Regions from separate parts of the Butyrivibrio sp. TB genome, predicted to be linked through region 2. Evidence: predicted binding sites of a transcription regulator. Region 2 holds the regulator's gene; the other holds the start of a gene.
The links. The regulator Rex, encoded in region 2, represses fermentation and respiration genes when NADH is low (regulators of the CRP and FNR family bind a similar motif). The targets are predictions, from matches to a motif close to ATTGTTAANTANTTAACAAT.

Region 1: a site for Rex is predicted at 2,322-2,341, ahead of pckA (phosphoenolpyruvate carboxykinase (ATP)). Genes of this name have one in related genera too.

What each region holds. Positions count from the first base shown of each region.
Region 1 is NZ_FOER01000004.1:7,560-11,783, forward strand. It holds gene rsmI (16S rRNA (cytidine(1402)-2'-O)-methyltransferase) at 1-786, shown strand, start outside; gene BMX21_RS03515 (glycoside hydrolase family 27 protein) at 825-2,123, shown strand; gene pckA (phosphoenolpyruvate carboxykinase (ATP)) at 2,478-4,091, shown strand; gene BMX21_RS03525 (restriction endonuclease) at 4,190-4,224, shown strand, end outside.
Region 2 is NZ_FOER01000010.1:28,979-33,202, forward strand. It holds gene BMX21_RS08245 (NAD(P)H-hydrate dehydratase) at 1-1,299, opposite strand, end outside; gene BMX21_RS08250 (hypothetical protein) at 1,369-2,016, opposite strand; gene BMX21_RS08255 (redox-sensing transcriptional repressor Rex) at 2,279-2,926, opposite strand; gene abc-f (ribosomal protection-like ABC-F family protein) at 3,116-4,224, shown strand, end outside.

The DNA.
Region 1 (4,224 bases), on a different contig from region 2:
TTAGAGACTCTTAATATGGTTGATATCATAGCTGCAGAGGATACCAGAAACAGCATACATCTTCTGACTCATTTTGATATACATACACCTATGACCAGCTACCATGAATACAACAAGGTAGACAAGGCCTATTATCTTATAGATCAGATGAAGGAAGGAAAGAACATCGCCCTTATAACAGATGCAGGAACTCCCGGAATATCTGATCCCGGTGAAGTCCTTGTTAAGATGTGCCATGAATCAGGCATCACAGTAACATCTCTTCCGGGACCGGCTGCATGCATCACAGCCCTGACTCTTTCCGGGCTTCCAACCAGAAGATTCTGTTTCGAAGGATTCCTGCCAGGAAGTGATGACAAGAAAGCCAGGAAAGATATCTTGGAAGATCTCAAGGATGAGAGCCGTACTATGATAATCTACGAAGCACCTCATCATCTAAAAGCGGCACTTGTAGACCTGTATGAAACACTTGGCGACCGCAATATGGCTATCTGCAGAGAACTTACCAAGAGATTTGAAGAAGTAATGCCGACAACTCTTAAAGCCGCAATAGATTATTATAATGAGAACGACCCAAGAGGCGAATATGTCATGGTCATAGAAGGAAAGAGCCTTAATGACCAGAAAAAGGAAAAGCAAAAAGAGTGGCTTTCCATGTCAATAGAAGAGCACATGGAGTACTACGAAAGCCAGGGAGTATCTCATAAGGATGCTATGAAAAAAGTTGCATTAGATAGAGGCGTTCAGAAACGTGAAATCTATCAGGCATTAATAAAAAAAGACTAACAAGCTTTGAAAAAGAGATCAAAGCCAGGAGGAGCGGTATGTCAGACAAGCATGTAGCCAAATATCCCCCCATGGGATGGAATTCATGGGACTGTTATGGAGCAAGTGTAACCGAGGAAGAACTCCTTGGTAATGCAAGATACATGGCAGAGAATCTTAAGGAGTACGGATGGGAGTATATAGTCTGTGACATTCAGTGGTCAGAGCCAACAGCAGATTCATGCTGGTATCACAAGTTCGCAGAGCTCAACATGGATGAGTATTCAAGACTTATCCCTGCAGAGAACAGATTCCCATCATCTAAAGGTGGACAGGGCTTTAAGCCTATAGCCGATCAGATCCATGATATGGGTCTTAAGTTCGGCATCCACATCATGCGCGGAATCCCGCGTCAGGCAGTTCATAGAAATACCAAGATACTTGGAACTGATAAGACAGCAAGAGACATAGCACATCCTGCATCTATCTGTGTATGGAATACGGATATGTACGGAGTTGATGCGAGTCAGGAAGGCGCTCAGGAATATTATGACTCTATATTCCAGCTGTATGCGCAGTGGGGAGTTGACTATGTCAAGGTTGATGACCTTGCAAGAGTTGACGTAGGACCTGACGCACCAGGAGCAGGTTTTTCTGAGATAAGACTTATAAGAAATGCAATCGAGAAGTGCGGAAGACCTATAGTCCTTAGCCTTTCACCGGGACCTGCAAGAGTTGACCAGAAGGATTTCCTGTTAGAGAATGCCAACATGTGGCGTATGACAGATGATTTCTGGGACAAGTGGGAACTTCTCTACGGCATGTTCGAAAGAGCTGATGCATGGGCAGGAATCGGATGCAAGGATCACTGGCCGGACTGCGATATGCTTCCTCTTGGTCACATCGGAGTAAGGACTACACCTGACAGGCATGATGACAGGATGACAAACTTCACCCAGGATGAGCAGAGACTTCTCATGACACTTTGGTGCATATTCAGATCACCTCTTATGTTCGGCGGAGAGCTTCGCGACAACGATCCGTTCACACTGGGCCTTCTTACTAACAAGAAACTCCTTAAGATGCACAGAGACGGACGTAAGGCTCGTCAGATCTCAAGGAAAAAAGACATAGTAACCTGGATGTCCAAGACCAAGGATGGCATAAAATATCTTGCGATCTTCAATCTTAATGATGAAGTCAAAGAAGTAAAGCTTAAGTTTGAAGACTATGGTTTTGATAAAGATGCAAAAGTCAGCTGTACAGAGATATGGTCAGGACGACAGGGAAGTCTTGAAAACGGAGACAAGATAGCGCTTAATCCTCACGGATGCATGTGTTTTGAGATAGAGGCATGATAGCTTCATTCTTGAATAACAGGCTAATGTTTTTGGTCAAAATTGCCGATATAATAGTCGGCGAATGTCCATGTGGAACGTTAACAAAAGCTAACGTTCCACATACTGAAAATACAAGGAATTTTACAATTTTTTAACTTTGTATTTTGGATTTTATGATGACATAGACCTTAAAACCATGTATAATGACGGGTGTAGATTGGTAAACTTTTATCATACTAATCTTTATGCTGCAAAACATTTTGCAGCTAACGATTGAATTTGTGATAGGTTATCAGACACAAGTTTTCGTGTGGAAACTCACTCCACATTTCAACCGCAAATTTTTAATTGTCCATAAAGGAGGCTTAAAAAATGAGCAATGTAGATTTATCACAGTATGGCATCTCTGATGTCAAAGAAGTTGTTTACAATCCTTCATACGAACAGCTTTTCAAGGATGAGACAGATCCTTCTCTTACAGGTTTTGATAAGGGTCAGGAGACAGAGCTTGGCGCTGTTAACGTTATGACAGGTATTTACACAGGACGTTCTCCTAAAGATAAGTTCATCGTAGAAGATGAGAAGTCTAAGGATACAGTATGGTGGACATCTGAAGAATATCCTAACGATAACCACAAAGCATCACAGGCTGCATGGGATGCTTGTAAGAAGCTTGCAGTAGAAGAGCTTTCAGGCAAGAAGCTTTATGTTATAGATGGTTTCTGCGGAGCTAATGAAGGAACACGTCTTGCTGTTCGTTTCATCATGGAAGTAGCTTGGCAGGCACACTTTGTTAAGAATATGTTCATCCGTCCTACAGATGAAGAGCTTGCTAACTTCAAACCTGACTTCGTTGTTTACAACGCTTCTAAGGCTAAGGTTGAGAACTACAAGGAACTTGGACTTAACTCTGAGACAGCAGTTCTTTTCAACGTAACATCTAAGGAACAGGTTATCCTTAACACATGGTACGGCGGAGAGATGAAGAAGGGTCTGTTCTCAATGCAGAACTATTTCCTTCCTCTTCAGGGCATCGCTTCTATGCACTGCTCAGCTAACACAGATATGGAAGGTAAGCACACAGCTATCTTCTTCGGTCTTTCAGGAACAGGTAAGACAACACTTTCTACAGATCCTAAGAGACTTCTCATCGGTGATGACGAGCACGGCTGGGATGACAACGGCGTATTCAACCTTGAGGGTGGATGCTATGCTAAGGTTATCGGCCTTGACAAAGAGTCTGAGCCTGATATCTACAATGCTATCAAGAGAAACGCTCTCCTTGAGAACGTAACAGTTGATGCAAATGGCAAGATCGACTTTGATGATAAGTCCGTAACAGAGAATACTCGTGTATCATATCCTATCGAGTTCATCGACAAGATCGCACAGAAGGTTAACAAGATCTCTTCAGGTCCTGATGCTGATAACGTAATCTTCCTTTCAGCTGATGCATTTGGAGTACTTCCTCCAGTATCAATCCTTACACCTGAGCAGACTAAGTACTACTTCCTGTCCGGTTTCACAGCTAAGCTTGCCGGTACAGAGAGAGGTATCACAGAGCCTACTCCTACATTCTCAGCTTGCTTCGGTCAGGCATTCCTTGAGCTTCATCCTACAAAGTATGCTGAAGAGCTCGTTAAGAAGATGGAGAAGTCCGGTGCTAAGGCTTACCTTGTAAACACAGGTTGGAACGGCACAGGTAAGAGAATCTCTATTAAGGATACACGTGGTATCATCGATGCAATCCTTAACGGTGATGTTCTTAAGGCTCCTACTAAGAAGATTCCATTCTTCGATTTCGAAGTTCCTACAGAGCTTCCTGGAGTTGATCCTGCAATCCTTGATCCTAGAGATACATATGCTAACGCTTCTGAATGGGAAGAGAAGGCTAAGGATCTTGCATCAAGATTCCAGAAGAACTTCGTTAAGTACACAGGAAATGAAGCTGGTAAGGCACTTGTATCTGCAGGTCCTCAGCTCTAATAAATAGTTTATCCTATGGCTTAATAGATCTTAAATATTTTCGCCCCTGGTCCTGTGATCAGGGGCGTTTTTTAACACGCTAAGGCATGAGGTTAGTTATGGGGAATATTGTATTAACACCGGATCAAAAAGT
Region 2 (4,224 bases):
CAAAGGCCACTTTAACATATTTTCCTTAATATCATAGACCGTAACAGGCTCAGGACGCTCATCGCCAAATGCAGCATTGTAAAGCCTTGCAAACTCAGCAACATGAGGAGTTATAACAAGCTGCTTGTCTTTAGAGTCAGAATAGGATCTTGCAAGCTCGCTTATATGGCTATCTTGTGCTATCAGAGTAATGGCATCTGCATCCGCAACAAGGAACTTGTCATAATGTTCTAGTACGATGCTAAGGATGGCCTTGGCAACCATTCCTGTTCCAATCCCTGGGCCTATAACTATAGCGGACGCCCACTTCATATTTTCAATAAGTATATCTCTGATCTTGTCTATATTGCTGTCAGTCTCAATATTGGCATATGAATCAAACATTGCCTCAGGAATACTGCTTTTAATAGCTTCTACATTAGCTAGTGTCGTAAATACTTTGACCATACCAGCACCTGTATGGAATGCTGACTTGGAACACAGAAGGCATGCGCCCGTAACCTTATCGCTTCCGGCAATGACTAAAACCTTGCCGAATGTTCCCTTATTACCATAGCCAACTCTCCTTGGAAGAAGATCTTCGGGACCCTCATCAAAGAAAAAATATTCAGGAAGATTCCCAAGAAAACCGTCCACTGTAATACCGACATCTTCTACAAATAACTGCCCGCAGTACTCAGTACCTGGGTACAGCAGCTGCCCCATCTTGGCAAAATTAAATGTAACAGTAAGATCCGCCTTAACAGCAAGAAGATGAACACTTCCTGTATCAGTATCTATGCCGGATGGAATATCAACAGCGACTACAAGAGTAGATTCATCCTTGAGCTTCTTACATTCATTGATATACATTATTGCTTCGGCATATTCGCCTTCTACATCTTTGGTACATCCGATTCCAAGGACAGCATCTACTATGATATCCCATTCCATTTGTGATTTGGTGGCTCGTACATTGGAAAAAGTGTCCATTGGGATATTATACGCCTCTGCGCATTTCTTCTGGGATACAGTATCAGGATTAGAGTCCTTGTCATCAACAAGAGCTATCTGCACTCTGTAGCCATGCTGATACAAAATCCTTCCGATAGCTATCCCGTCACCGCCATTGCCGCCGTGTCCTGCAACGATCAGAACATTAAAAGCTCTGGAAGTGTGCATAGCTCTCTTCCACTCACCGATTCTGGCAGCAACAGCCAGAGCAGCTCTTTCCATAAGTACAATGGATGGAACCCCAAAGTGCTCTGAAGTATTACGATCGCATGTTTTCATTTCTTTGGCTGTTACTAAATACTGCATATGTCCCCTTTTTGCTTATTATGAATGAGTCAGTACTAATTATTGACCAATTACGAATAAGCCAGTACATTACGTCTGTATGGATCCTGACCCCGGAGTTCTGATCCTGTGATTTCTCTCGGGATCATATTCCATATCGAATATATCTATAACTTCAGGTCCGAAGATATCATGCATATATGAATACAGGTTGAAATTCTCCATCTCACCTTCCTGAAGTCTAATGACCTGTTTCTTGAGCTCTTTTCTCGTATTGGATAGCCACTCATCGATCTCGTTGATCTCATCTGTATTGCGATGAAGTCTTTCGTAGCATACAGACATGGATGCCACCATAACCTTATAATTGAGCTGATATATCTCTCTGGGAAGTCCTAAAAGCCGATCTTCCAGCTCTTCAATCTGAGCATTACAATCCCCTATAAGTCTCTTCCTGTCATCAAGCTCCTTACCTGCAGACTTATCGCCCTTATTAAGCCTGTCAGATATGCCTATCACTTCATCAAGCAGTGTCTTCTTAAGACGCTTTATATCCTTGATCTTTTGCTTGAACCTGGCCTGCTCATCCACAAGCTTATTAAGCTCATCGGCAAGAGCCTGCAGTTCATCACTAACACCCTCTTCACCAAAGAGCAGCTTCCACTTCTCATCAGTTGTTACAATTGGTATATTCTTGCCAAGTAGAGCCGGCATATAGACATCTTCTTCTCTGGACATAGCATCCTTCCTCTTAGGCACGACTATATCTCAAACAACGAAAACCTGCATTTAGTATTTCGGATAATCCCCCGAATTAAATTAGAACACACCTGCATTCATATATATTTAAGATCATGGACTTAAAATATTGTAATAGAACCGCTTTTAAAGCCCCTATACTTATTATACTATATATCATCAATATAAATGACAGGCCGCCGGAATCACCTAAGTCCCAGCACAGCCTGCCAATCACTATCGATTTATATATTGCCAAAAATCACTTCTTACCGCCATGGAATCTTTCATAACGGTTAATGTTGTATGACAGCTTCATAAGGCTGTCTGAAAGATGAACATTCTCAACCTGAACATTCTCCGGAACATCAAGATCCACATGAGCAAAATTCCATATTGCCTTGATGCCTGCCTTAATAAGTCTGTCGGCCATTGGAACTGCCTGATCCTTGGGGATTGTGAGAACTGCGATATCGATATTGTTCTTCTTGATAAAATCCTCAATCTCTTCTATCGGACGTATCTCAACATCGCCTATCATCTTGCCTTGAAGAGCCGGGTCACGGTCAAATGCACCCTTGAAAACAAATCCTCTTGTTGAAAAATTGGTATAACCCGCCAGAGCTGTACCAAGATTACCCGTTCCTATAATGATGAGCTGGTGCTTCTTGTCAATGCCAAGTATCTTACTGATCTCATCATACAGATACTCTACATTATAGCCATATCCCTGTTGTCCAAATCCACCGAAATTGTTGAAATCCTGCCTTATCTGTGAGGCTGTAACCTTCATTATATCAGAAAGTTCCTGAGATGAAATCCTCTCTACTCCGCTAGCCTTAAGCTCACCAAGATATCTGAAATAACGGGGCAGGCGGCTGACTACTGCCTGGGATATTTCTTTATCCATGCGCCTTCCTCCTGATCTGTTATTATTGTTAATTTTGTATCACTCTATAATTGTAGCGAATCGTTAAACTTTAGTCAATTGAAATTATGTCCTAATCAGTGTAATATATTGCTGTTATGAATAAAATACAAGGCCAGCCATTTCAAGACTGAGCCTGCATTTCAAAGCACAAATGATGCGAGGTATATCATGTTACTTTCATGTCACAATATATGTAAATCTTTCGACGGTAAAGACATCTTAAAAGGTGTTTCTTTTCACATAGAAGCAAATGAAAAAGCAGCCATCGTCGGTATCAACGGAGCCGGCAAGACTACACTTTTAAAGATAATAACAGGTCAGCTGTCACCTGACGAAGGCGAAGTTGTTTTTGCCAAGGATACAAGTTTTGGATACCTGGCGCAGAACCAGAACATAGATTCAGGCAATACGATCTATGATGAACTTAAGCTTGTCAAAAAAGATACAATAGAACTTGAAGAGAAGATCCGCGAAGCTGAAGAACAGATGAAGGTCCTTACAGGAGACGATCTTACAAAGCTCATGAATGACTACACCGCAATGACTCACCACTTCCAGCTTATCGACGGATACGCCTGGCAGAGCGAAGTCGCCGGAGTAGCCAGAGGTCTTGGCTTTACAGATGAAGAGTTCGGAAAGTCCATCAGTACCCTCTCCGGAGGCCAGAAGACAAGAGTTGCCCTTGGTAAGCTCCTTCTCCAAAAGCCTGACCTTATCATCCTGGACGAGCCCACTAACCACCTTGATATGAATTCCATACAGTGGCTTGAGACCTATCTTCTCAACTACAAGGGCGCCGTACTGATCGTATCCCACGACCGTTATTTCCTTGATAAGATTGCAGACAAGATTGTCGAGATCGACCAGACAAGGTCCAGCATCTACAACGGCAACTACTCTTTCTATGCTACAGAAAAAGAAAAGCGCCGCGCTATAGCATGGCACGCCTACATCAATCAGCAGCAGGAGATCAAGCACCAGCAGGAAGTAATCGATAAGCTCAAGAGCTTCAACCGTGAGAAATCCATAAAGCGTGCCGAGAGCAGAGAAAAGATGCTTGAGAAAATCGAGCGTATCGAAAAGCCTACAGAAGTTGATGATGAGATGAAGATAAAGCTCACACCATCCTGCGTATCAGGTAATGACGTACTTAACGTTGAGGGCATCTCAAAGTCTTTTGACAATGCCCACCTTTTTGAGAATATATCATTCGAAATAAAAAGAGGCGAGCGCGTTGCGATAATCGGCGATAACGGAACCGGTAAGACCACAATGCT